One region of the Exiguobacterium sp. s161 genome, then DNA from elsewhere that is predicted to be linked to it. Evidence: a T-box and tRNA genes for the amino acid it is inferred to sense, from the RefSeq annotation. Region 1 holds a T-box; the other holds one or more tRNA genes.
The links. A T-box is a leader RNA that pairs with one kind of tRNA and senses whether it is charged. The one in region 1 lies ahead of alaS (alanine--tRNA ligase), so its partner is inferred to be a tRNA-Ala.

Region 1 (6,224 bases):
CTTCTCTTAAAACAAGGTGACATCGTAAGAGAAAGTCTCTTACGACGTCACCTGTCATGAGTCGGGTTAGTCTAACTGGTCTTCGAGCGTGTTAAAGACTTCTTCGATTTCATCCCAAGTCGCTGTATCGTCTTCATCGATTGGTACGAGGTTGAAGTCGTTATCTCCATCACCGTATTCGTCGAGTTCGTAAACGAAGATGTCGACTTCTTCTGCTTCGTCATAGTCTGCTCCGATTGGCTCGAGGAAGATGTATGTCTTGCTCGAACGTGGGCTTTCATAACGCAGACGTTCTACGAATTCGAAATCATTTCCTTCGCCGTCCGGAATTACGTAACGTGTTGGTTCATTCTGTTGCATCAGTGATCCGCTCCTTTAACGCAAGCTCGAGTTCATCCCAAGTTTGCTCATCATTTTCATCGATCAGGCTCAATTCGAAATCATCTTCGCCTTCTCCATATTCATCGATCTCACAGATGATCAGATCATCTGCTCCTTCGTCAGGGTTACCGATCATTTCAAGAAACAGATAGGTTTTTCCTGTACGTTCACTCGAGTAACGGTACCATTCTTCGAAAAGATGTTCGCCGCCCTCTTCATCTGGAAAGAGATACTGACGTTTTTCTTCAGCCATCGGTTTCTCCCCCTTCATCGGTTCGTCCGATCCAAGTACGATTGCAGGATCATGACGGCAGCCATCTTATCGATGACTTGTTTACGCTTTTTACGGCTGACATCGGCATCGATCAGCATCCGTTCTGCTTGCATCGTCGTCAACCGTTCATCCATGAAGACGACTTCAAGCCCGGTATGCTGTTCGATTTCCTTCGCAAAAGCTTCACTTGCTTCTGCGCGGGGACCGATGGAACCGTTCATGTTTTTCGGAAGACCAATGACTAGGATTTCGACATTGTATGTCTTCATGATGACATCGAGCCGTTTGAAGGCTTCTGGATAATCTGGTTCCGTCCACTTGACCGTCTCAACGCCTTGCGCCGTCCAGCCCATCAAGTCACTGACCGCTACCCCGATCGTCTTCGAACCGACATCTAGTCCCATTGCACGTTTCATTTTGAATTTCCACTCTCCGCCAAATAAGATTTCACGAGTTCTTCGAGCAATTCGTCGCGTTCAATCTTACGAATTAAATTACGTGCGTCATTATGACGAGGAATGTAAGCAGGATCTCCTGAAAGGAGATAGCCGACGATTTGGTTGATCGGATGATATCCTTTTTCTTCTAAAGCATGATAGACCGTCAACAACACATCACGTGTCGCTGCTTTGTTATCGTCTTCCGGAAAGTTGAATTTCATCGTTTGATCCATCTGACTCACGTTCATCACCTCTTTCATATACACTACGTTTCTATTATGCCAGTGATTGCACGTATTGTGAAGCGTACGCGAGTGCTTCTTCTAATTTCGACGCATCTTTTCCGCCAGCTTGAGCCATGTCAGGGCGACCGCCACCGCCACCACCGCAGCGTGTTGCGACTTCCTTGATCAATTTACCAGCATGATAGCCTTGGTCGATTAAATCTTTTGAGACGCTTGCGACGAGATTGACTTTCTCACCCTGCGCACTTCCGAGAACAATGATTGCTGATCCGAGCGAGCTCTTCAACTCGTCCATCATACCGCGAAGAGCATCCATATCTGAGACGTCGACACGTTTCGCAAGCACACGCACACCGTTGATTTCCTCAACATCGTCCTTGAGCGAAGCAGCTTCGATGTTCGCGAGTTTTGCTTGCAACGATTCGTTTGCCCGTTCCGTCTCACGGAGCTGTTGTTGCAGTGCTTCGATGCGAACAGGAACTTCTGTCGTCTTCGTCTTCAAGACAGCTGCTGCTTGTTCGAGTGTTTCCAAGTGTTGATTCATGACACGATATGCGCCTGCACCCGTTACCGCTTCGATTCGGCGTGTACCTGCACCGATCCCAGACTCTGAAACGATCTTGAACAAGCCGATTTCTGCTGTGTTCCCGACGTGGATACCGCCACACAACTCGATCGAGTATGTGCCTGCTGAGACGACACGGACCGTTTCACCGTATTTCTCACCGAACAATGCCATTGCGCCTTTTGCTTTTGCATCAGCGATGTTCATCTCTTCGATATCAACCGGTAGTGATGCCCAGATTGCTTGGTTGACGTCTTGTTCAATCTTCGTCAACTCTTCTTGTGTCACTGCACCGAAGTGTGAGAAGTCGAAACGAAGTCGATCTGGAGAAACGAGTGATCCCGCTTGGTTGACGTGTGTTCCGAGCGTATCTTTCAATGCTTTATGAAGCAAGTGTGTTGCCGTATGGTTTTTCGTGACGGCTTTACGCTCTGCTGCTTCGACTGTTGCAACGACGTCTGCAGCTTCCGTTGCGATCCCTGTACGAATGATGACCGTATGCAAGTTTTGACCGTTCGGCGCTTTTTGAACATCTTTGACATCAAGAACGAAGTCTTTGCCTTCGATTGTTCCTGTATCCGCGACTTCACCACCACTTTCAGCGTAGAACGGTGTGATGTCGAGAATAACTTGTGCTTCTTCACCAGCAGCGACTTCTGTGACTCGTTCTCCATCATGCACTAAAGCGATGATTTTCGCATCCGCCTTAAGGTCGGTATAGCCGACGAACGTACTTTTATCTTTTAGCGTCGAGAGGACTTCCGATTGCTGTTGCATCGAACCACTCTCTTCACGCGCTGCACGTGCCCGCTGACGTTGTGCATCCATCGCTAGTTTGAAGCCTTCTTCATCAACAGACATCTGATGATCTTCCGCATACTCGACTGTCAATTCGAGTGGGAAACCATACGTGTCATACAGACGGAACGCATCTTCACCACTGATGACATGCTCACCGTTTGCCTTAGACGTCTGAGCGACCGTGTTCAAGATTGCAAGACCGTCATGCAGTGTCTCATGGAAACGTTCTTCTTCGTTTTTGATGACGCGTTTGATGAAGTCCGCTTTTTCTGGCACTTGTGGGTAGAAGTCGACCATGACGTTTCCGACCGTATCGACGAGTTCATACATGAACGGACGCTCGATTCCAAGCATCTTCGCATAACGAACCGCACGGCGTAGTAAACGACGAAGGACATATCCACGACCTTCATTCGAAGGAAGCGCACCATCACCGATCGCGAATGATACGGTACGGATGTGGTCTGCGATAACCTTGAATGCTACATCCAGTTTTGAATCGTCACGGTAGATTTTACCGCTGATTTCTTCTGTCTTATGAATGATCGGCATGAACAGATCCGTATCGAAGTTCGTCGGCACGTCCTGCATGACACACGCCATCCGTTCGAGTCCCATCCCTGTATCGATGTTTTTACGCGGAAGTTCCGTGTAGTTGCCGTGTCCATCGTGGTTATACTGACTGAAAACGATATTCCAAATCTCGAGATAGCGTTCGTTTTCGCCGCCTGGATAAAGTTCTGAATCGTTCGGATCGTCTCCAAAAGCAGGTCCACGATCGAAGAAGATTTCCGTGTTCGGACCAGATGGACCTTCACCGATTTCCCAGAAGTTATCTTCAAGTGGAATGATCCGCTCAGCGGGTACGCCGAGTTCAAGCCAGATTTGACGCGCTGCGTCATCTTCCGGGTGAATCGTGACCGAGAGACGTTCTGGGTCAAGACCGTACCAGTCATCACTCGTCAAGAGTTCCCAGCCCCATTTGATCGCATCTTCACGGAAGTAATCACCGACAGAGAAGTTTCCGAGCATCTCGAAAAACGTATGGTGACGTGCTGTTTTCCCGACGTTTTCGATATCGTTCGTCCGGATTGATTTTTGTGCGTTAACGATACGTGGATTATCAGGAATGACACGACCATCGAAATACTTCTTGAGTGTCGCAACCCCTGAGTTGATCCACAAGAGCGATGGATCCTCGACCGGTACGAGTGAAGCACTCGGTTCGATCGCATGCCCTTTGCTTTGGAAGAAATCAAGATACATCTGACGGATTTGTGCACCCGTTAATGGTTTTAGAGCTTTCATGAACAGTTACCCCCATTGGTTTTATTTGGACGCAAAAAAGCGATGTCTTCATCCCTGAAAAGGGACGAAAGCATCGCTTCCGTGGTACCACCCTCGTTCGTAAGCAATCCATTGCTTACCTCGAACATCTGATAACGGGGATGACCCGCAGGTGTTTACACCCGACTCCGGAAGGAGCTTCAAAGGGACTCGAGAAAGTGATTGCAGCAGACTCACTTCTCTCTGGACTCGAGTTTTCCTTTTACTTATCTTCCATCAACGTGTTACGTCCATTCATCTATCGTGATTATTACCTATCGCACAGCATCCGTCAAGTCTTTGTCACACCACCGAGTCGTTCAATCAATCGTGTTCGGCGCCGAGGCTCCTCTTCTTGCGACGCTTTATGAAACGCTCGTGGGTCGCCGAACAATAATAAACTCGACTTCGCACGAGTGACCGCCGTATAAATCAAGTTTCGGGAATGCTTGAATGCCCCTGTGAAATAGACCGGCATCAAGACGATCGGAAACTCTGATCCTTGTGCCTTGTGAATCGTAATCGCGTAGGCATGCGTGAATTGATCCCAGTCACTTCGGTTGTACTCGACTTCCGTCTGGTCGAAGCGGGCGATGATCTTATCCACCTTGTCGACGTTTTCTTTGGCGAAGAAAATATTGACGATTTCGCCGATATCTCCGTTATAGACGTTCTCTTCCGCATTATTGACGAGCTGAAGAATCTTGTCCCCGGTCCGGTAAATCCGCGTGCCTTGTTTGACTTCGCGTTTCTTTGGTTCTTCCGGATTGTAGACACGTTGCAAGGCGACATTCAGTTCGTCGATTCCGACCTGACCACGGTAAGTCGGTGCCAAAACCTGAACATCGAATTTCGAATACCCTTTTGCAAGTGCTTTTTCCGCGAAGGCTGAGATACCGCGTAACGTCTCTTGCGGAGACGCGGTGTAAAAGCGACGATCCGCAAGTGGTGATAACAAATCAGCTGACGTCGTCCGGTTCTTCAAATCGTGCGCGAGCCGTAAAATCGAAGAATCTTCCGCTTGGCGATGGACGACGTTCAAACGAACGACGGGAATCCCTTCCGTATCCATCAAATCTGCCAGCACCTGCCCAGGACCGACGGATGGTAACTGATCGCGGTCACCGACGAACAAGATTTTCATGCCGTTCGGCACAGCACGGAGCAGACTCGATAACAAGTAGATATCAATCATCGACGACTCATCGATGATCAGTACTTTCCCCGTGATCGGCTGATCTTCATTTAGCTGAAAGTTCGTTCCGTCATACTTCAATAGACGATGAATCGTCATCGCTGGGACGTCCGTTGCTTCCGATAGACGTTTAGCGGCGCGTCCGGTCGGTGCGACAAGAACGTACGGATAGACATCCCCCGTCTTGACGCGACTTTTCTCAAGCGGCCAATCATGAATTTCTTGCAGGGCATGTAAAATTCCCTTGATGACGGTCGTCTTACCGGTACCGGGTCCACCTGTCAGAACCATTAACGGTGCTTTGACCGCCAACTCGATCGCTTCCCGCTGTTGCGCCGCATATTCCATGCCAAACTGTTCTTCGAGGTGCCCGATTGCTTCAAGGATCGTCGCGACATCGACTTCCTGTTCGGCACCGTTCGCCATGACCCGCGCCAGTTCCTTCGCCGCCCGAACTTCGGCATAAAAGATCGTCGGTAAATACAGACAGCCTTCTTCGAGCTTGACCTTATCTTCAGCGAGCAACAGTTCAATCGCTTGTTCCAGCCGTTCCCCTGGGTCTTCACCAAGCAACCGGGGCGCCCGTTGCAATAGCGAGTCGACTGTCGCAAAGGCATGTCCCTCTCCTGCTTCTTGTTCTAATATGTGCATGATCGAAGCAGCGACGCGCTCCGGGTGTAATCCGACGAGTCCGAGGTGTGATGCGATATGATCGGCTGTCTTAAAACCGATCCCATTCACTTCATACATCAAGGAATATGGATTCTCTCGTATTCGCGCCATGGCGTCCCCTTCGTAAGCAGCATAAATCTTTGCCGCTAGCTTCGGTGTAACATCAAACGGTGCTAAGAACAGCATCAACTGATCGACACCGTATAACGTAGCGAGTCGACTCAAGATGATGTCAGCTTGTTTTTGTTTTAACCCAGGCACCTGATTCAGTACCCGTTCATCTTTCAAAATGAGATCCACTGCTTCTTCTCCGAGAGCATCGACG
Region 2 (6,224 bases), 740 kb from region 1:
GTCGAGTATGGTGTGACGGGCATCCTGAACTTTACGCCCGCGCGGTTGAACGTGCCAGCGAGCGTCCGGGTCCATCACATCGATTTATCGATCGAGTTGCAGTCGTTAGTTTATTTCATGAAGCATTATTCGCAATCAGCTGAAGGAGTGAAATCATAATGGAAAACCTTATCCCGTCAACTATAGCATTCATCGGACCAGGTAGCTTAGCACTAATCGGTGTCGTCGCATTAATCATCTTCGGACCGAAAAAGTTACCTGAACTTGGTCGTGCTGCGGGTCAGACATTGAAAGAGTTCAAGAGCGCAACGAACGGTATCATGGACGACGATAAAAAGGATGAACCGAAAGAGAAGTGATTGAATCATGGCGATTGATCAAGAACAAAGCGTGACGTCGCATCTAGACGAACTGCGTAAACGAATCGTCTGGTCGCTTATCATCGTCGTCGTCCTGTTCGCTGTTGCATTTCCGCTCGTCCGACCGCTCGTTCGCTTCTTGCAAGCGGACTTAAAAGAGCTCGGTATCGGTTTGAATGCCTTCAACGTCGCAGATCCTTTAATGTTGTATTTGAATCTTGCGTTCATCATCGCAATCGTGCTGGCATCGCCGTTCTGGATGTATCAACTCTGGGCATTCGTCCGCCCTGGTCTGTATGATAAGGAGCAAAAAGCGACATTGACGTATATTCCGGTCATCTTCTTTCTATTTTTGGCTGGTGTAGCCTTCTCATACTTTTGGTTGTTACCTTTCTTATTAAAAGTTTCGACTGAACTAGGGAAGGAACTCGGAATCGAACAAGTCATCGGAGTTGAGAACTACTTCAGTTTCTTAATCCGATTAACGATTCCGTTCGGTCTTCTTTTCCAATTGCCGGTCGTGACGATGTTTCTGACACGTCTTGGTCTCGTGACGCCAATTTTCATGCGAAAGAATCGGAAATATGCGTACTTTGCGCTGTTCGTCGTTGCGGCATTGATCGCACCGCCGGACGTGACGTCACATTTGATGATCTCGGTCCCATTGTTCGTTCTCTATGAGATCAGCATCTTGATTTCTGCGCGGACGTACAAAAAGGCCTTGATCCTCGAGCAACAGGCAGAGCTTGAACGACAGGCGGATTTGATGCGTGAATTGAATAAATGAATCGTGAATTCCTTCCGACGATTTTGGAAGGAATTCTTTTTTATGAAAGCGTTATTTTTATATTGATAAAGCAGTTAGCGATGCGTATACTAAAGTTAATTCATGGGGGCTTAGCTCAGCTGGGAGAGCGTTTGGCTGGCAGCCAAAAGGTCGTCGGTTCGATCCCGATAGTCTCCACCATATTCGTACACTTCAAACTCTTGAGCATTCAAGAGTTTTTTGTTGTTTTCAAAATATGGAAATGCAATATAAAGTGTCAATAAAAACAAATAATTATATAAAACAGACAGAACTGAATTGTTTATTTCCATCTATTTCATTAAACTAAATATACAGAATTTTCGTTTAACTGTTTTGTTGGTAACATCATTATAGTTTTTTAGAAAAGGGGAAAAGAAGCATGAAAAAGGAAATCGCACTCTTGGCAGCTGTCTTGATGACATCTTCCAACTTGGTCAGTGCTCAAGGAGCACTGTCCTCGCAAGATAAGGCAAGCGGTCAAAAGCCGCACGCCCTCTCACTTAAGAAAACAGGACAGGAGAAGGTGTATAAGCAGTCTGACAAGGTCCGTGTCGTCATCGAGATGGAGCAGAAGCCGGCGATTCAAATTGCGCAGGCACAAAACAAGCGGTATAGCACATTGAGCAATGCCGAAAAAGAGTCGATTAAGGATCGCCTCGTAAGTGTCCAAAAATCAGTCAAGTCAGCGATCGCTAAAAAATCGATTCCCGTTACATATAAGGAAAGCTTCACGACCGTCATTAACGGATTCAGTGGTGAAGTCAAGTTCGGCGACATCGAAGACATCAAACAACTCGACGGAGTCAAGAGCGTACATATCGCCCATGAATACGCGCGACCGAAAGCCGATAAAGGTGCAAAACCAGATATGTTATATAGCAAAGATATGGTTAATGCAAAAGAAACATGGCAGGACTACGGCTTCAAAGGGGAAGGGACAATTGTAGCGGTCATCGATACGGGGATTGATCCGTCGCATAAAGATATGGTGTTGAGCCCAGAGACGAAGATTGATTTGACTTCTTCGAAGGTCGAGAGTGCTAAAGAAACAAAAGGACTAAAAGGTAAGTATTTCACGGAAAAAGTCCCATACGGCTATAACTACGCTGATCACGATAGCGAAATCCGTGATTTAGGTGCAGGTGCATCGATGCACGGAATGCACGTAGCGGGTACGGTCGGTGCTAATGGAGACGAAGCGAACGGTGGTATCAAAGGGGTCGCACCGGAAACACAACTCCTCGCGATGAAAGTATTCGGAAATGATCCAGGCATGCCATCGACATTCAGTGATATCTACATCAAAGCGATTGATGATGCGATCGCCCTCGGAGCGGATGTCATCAACATGAGTCTCGGTTCGACGGCATCATTCGTCAACGCAGATGATCCAGAGCAACGCGCGATCGTCAACGCGATGAACAACGGGATCTTATGTGCGATCTCTGCTGGAAACTCGGCATTCACAGGACATGGTGCAGGCAATCCGTATACAGCGAATCCTGACATCGGTGTTGTAGGATCTCCAGGGTTGATCAGCCAAGCGCTACAAGTCGCATCGCTAGAGAATACGAAATTAACGCTTGAAGGTATGGCACTGACGATTGACGGACAGGATGCTGGGTATTTGGCGTACCAAAAACAGGACTCGCCGAATCCGATTAAGGTATTCAACAAGGAGAAGCAAGACGTCATTTATGTCGGCGATGGTCAAGCATCGAACTATCAAGGAAAAGATGTCAAAGGAAAAGTTGTTTTTGTTGTGCGTAACGGCAGTTTCAATTACGGTATGATTCAAGCAGAAGCTGAGAAACAAGGAGCAGCCGGTGTCATCGTTCGTGGACGAGTCGATCATGGGGATTATGTCAGCATGGCACTTAACAATCCGACGATTCCGATGGTGACGCTCAGCATCGCGGATGGGAATGATCTTGAAGAAAAAGCGAAAGCAGGTAAAGCAATTGCTGTCACGTTCGATGGAAAAGCGGTCTCAGCAGATAACCCAGTAGCGGGCGAGATGTCTGATTTCACGTCATGGGGTGTCACACCAAATCTTGATTTCAAACCTGAAATCACGGCACCGGGTGGAAAAATCTACTCGACGCTCAATGATAACGAATATGGCGTCATGAGTGGAACATCGATGGCAGCACCACACGTCGCCGGAGGAACGGCACTTGTCATGCAACGAATCGCGAAGGATTTCAAAGTCGATGGTGCGACACGCGTTAAACTCGCGAAGAATATCCTCATGAACACGTCACGTCCACAGCTTGATAAAGGGCAGTATAATGCTGAAGCGAAAACTGGTAGCTTCTATTCACCACGTCGTGAAGGTGCTGGTTTAATGGATCTACGTGCTGCGATGAAAACACCAGTCGTCGTTACGGAAACGAAATCGGGTGAAGGAAAGGCTGCACTCAAAGAGGTCGGTGAGAAATTTACGTTCACGCTCGATTTGAAAAACTATAGTAGCGAAAAAGTGACATATCAATTGGCCGGAACGGTACAATCGGATCTCGGTGCAGAAGGAACGAACTTCCTGGAAGCCAACAATATTTATAAGAAAAACTCAGTGGATGCGGTCGATCCGAATAAAGGAACGTTCCCAATCTCATTCGCAGTCGGTTCGAAAAAAGCAAGTTCTGTCTCCATCAATCCGAAGAGCTCAACGAAAGTAAGTGTATCGGTCGATTTGAAAGATACAGTCGATTGGGCAAACGGTCTTCCACTTGAGCAAGTCTTTGAAAATGGCTACTTCGTTGAAGGTTTCGTTCGTTTAATCGATACGAAGAGTAAAAATCCGGAATTGACAGTGCCGTACGTCGGATTCAAAGGAAAGTGGGATCAGGCACCGATCGTCGATGCACCGCGTTATGACGAAGAGAAGACATTCTACGGATTAACTGGATTAGCGACAGAAGTAAAAGATGATTTCGAGTTCCTCGGCACGAACACGGCGGGAAAAGTCGTTGAAAACAAGGTTGCGTTCTCACCGAACAACGATGGTAGCGTTGACGAGGCGTTCCCAGTCCTCTCGTTCCTTCGTAATGCACGAAAAGTCGAGTATTCGATTCTTGACCGGAATAAAGCAACACTCCGTAAATTAGATCTACAAACAGACGTTGTGAAGAACTATTATGATAGCGGTTCTGAAGATGGATTCACACCCGTCACAAGTGCGGCTTGGGATGGAACAGTCAATGGAAAACCAGTCAAAGACGGTCTTTACTATTACCAAGTGAAATCAGTCATCGATTATCCGAATGCGAAGTGGCAGTCGAATCTCTTCCCCGTCTATATTGATACGAAAAAACCAGCAGCAACTGTTCAATGGGATACTGCAAAAGAAACACTTTCTTGGACAGCAGGCGATCAGGGAACAGGTGTAGCGTCGTATGACATTCTCGTCGATGGAACAAGTGTCCTCAAACAGCCGCTTGCACCGACAGAAAAAGCATATGAACTCAAAGGTCTCTCGAAGTCAGCGAAGATTGATTTTGTCGTCAAGGATTATGCAGGAAATACCGTGACGAAATCGGTGAACACGACAGGCATCGACAAGGCGGTACCGACCGTCCAAATCGACACACCGGTCGCACTCGGTCTGTCGACATCTAAAGTAGTTACTATCGCGGGTCATGTATCCGATGAGTCAGGGATCAAATCATTCAAAATTAACGGAAAAGCCGTCCAGCTTCGTTTTGATGCAGCAAAACAGCAGTATGTGTTCAGCCATGATGTGACCTATACGAAAGATGGCGTCAAATCGTTTAAAGTCGAAGCTTATGATGGAAAAGGAAATCGCTTGGTATTTAGTCGTCAAGTCATTCTAGATTCGACATTGCCGACTTTAAAAGTGACAGCACCAAAAACAGTATCAGCAAAAACAAAGACAGCATCTCTTAAAATCGTTCTTCAAGATAATTATGATGAGATTCGATTTGATATGAATGATAATGCGGTATACCGTCATACCTTCAAGGAACCATACCAAATGAGATCCTTCAAAAAGACAATCACGAAAAAAGTGACGCTCAAGAAGGGGAAAAACACGTACAACTTGAAATTGAAGGATATCGGTGGACACGTTGTTACGAAAACAGTCGTTATCACGAAAAAATAAGAAACAAAAGATAAAGCCAGGCGGAAATCCGTTTGGCTTTTCTTGCGTGCCGAAGCGTCTTGAAGGGTTTATGAGACGAGAAGAGGGGGAATTTTAAGAACAGAAACAAGTCAGAGGGGGAACAACCATGAATCCGTTCACGACCTTAATCGCCTTCATTGTAGGGTGTCTCGTCTTATATCTCGGTATCCGCGACAAAAACGGCTGGCTGATCGGTGTCGCGATGATACCGCTCGCGATCGTTGCCTATAGCGTCATCTATCTGATCATTCAGGTCAGTGCGTAGTCTTCATGGAAAACGTCTTACCCTAAGCGGTAGGACGTCTTTTTTTTCAAAAATCGTACTACAGATGAAACCGATCGAGTAAAATGTAAGTATATGACAGTATAGAAAGGTGGATGATCATGGAACACGTACATACACAAACAGATGCCTTAGCGGCGCTGTACGAAGAGATGCATCAGAAGACGAAGACTGGCATGTGGGTCATGCTTGCGGCATTCTTAGCGCTCAGTAACACACTCGAGAAACCAATCTACGCGATGATCGTCCCGTTATTGTATTTTGGCTATGACATGTTGCTACAACGGAAGCGGTTCGCGCTTGTCGCGGAATACACATCAAAGGATTCAGCAAGACGGCTCTATCAGGTACATGTCCTGATCGGCATCTTACAGTACGGAGCACTCGCCGGTCTGATCGTTTGGGCGGTCGATCGACCGAACACGTACTTCTTGATCGGTCTCGTCATCGTCGTCATTCCGTTCTACTGGCTCTGTCGAAAGACGTTAGAGTTCATCTCACGAAAGATTGATCCAACGTATATCACGGAAAAAGAAATTCACAAAGCGCGCTAAAGGAGACGATGTCATGCAAACAGCTCGTGAAGAACGTCTACAAAAACTTGCGCTCGCGTACCGAGACGTCGAG

Region 2: it has a tRNA-Ala gene. The T-box ahead of alaS (alanine--tRNA ligase) is inferred to sense a tRNA for this amino acid. The anticodon was not compared.

The regions. Positions count from the first base shown of each region.
Region 1 is NZ_JACSNH010000001.1:747,419-753,642, reverse strand. It holds gene KNQ14_RS03600 (DUF1292 domain-containing protein) at 67-360, opposite strand; gene KNQ14_RS03595 (DUF1292 domain-containing protein) at 347-634, opposite strand; gene ruvX (Holliday junction resolvase RuvX) at 649-1,071, opposite strand; gene KNQ14_RS03585 (IreB family regulatory phosphoprotein) at 1,068-1,337, opposite strand; gene alaS (alanine--tRNA ligase) at 1,372-4,014, opposite strand; T-box leader at 4,072-4,282, opposite strand; gene recD2 (SF1B family DNA helicase RecD2) at 4,325-6,224, opposite strand, start outside.
Region 2 is NZ_JACSNH010000001.1:10,389-16,612, forward strand. It holds gene KNQ14_RS00085 (redox-sensing transcriptional repressor Rex) at 1-159, shown strand, start outside; gene KNQ14_RS00090 (twin-arginine translocase TatA/TatE family subunit) at 159-359, shown strand; gene tatC (twin-arginine translocase subunit TatC) at 367-1,146, shown strand; tRNA gene KNQ14_RS00100 (tRNA-Ala) at 1,251-1,326, shown strand; gene KNQ14_RS00105 (S8 family serine peptidase) at 1,547-5,293, shown strand; gene KNQ14_RS00110 (hypothetical protein) at 5,421-5,579, shown strand; gene KNQ14_RS00115 (hypothetical protein) at 5,699-6,151, shown strand; gene KNQ14_RS00120 (hypothetical protein) at 6,165-6,224, shown strand, end outside.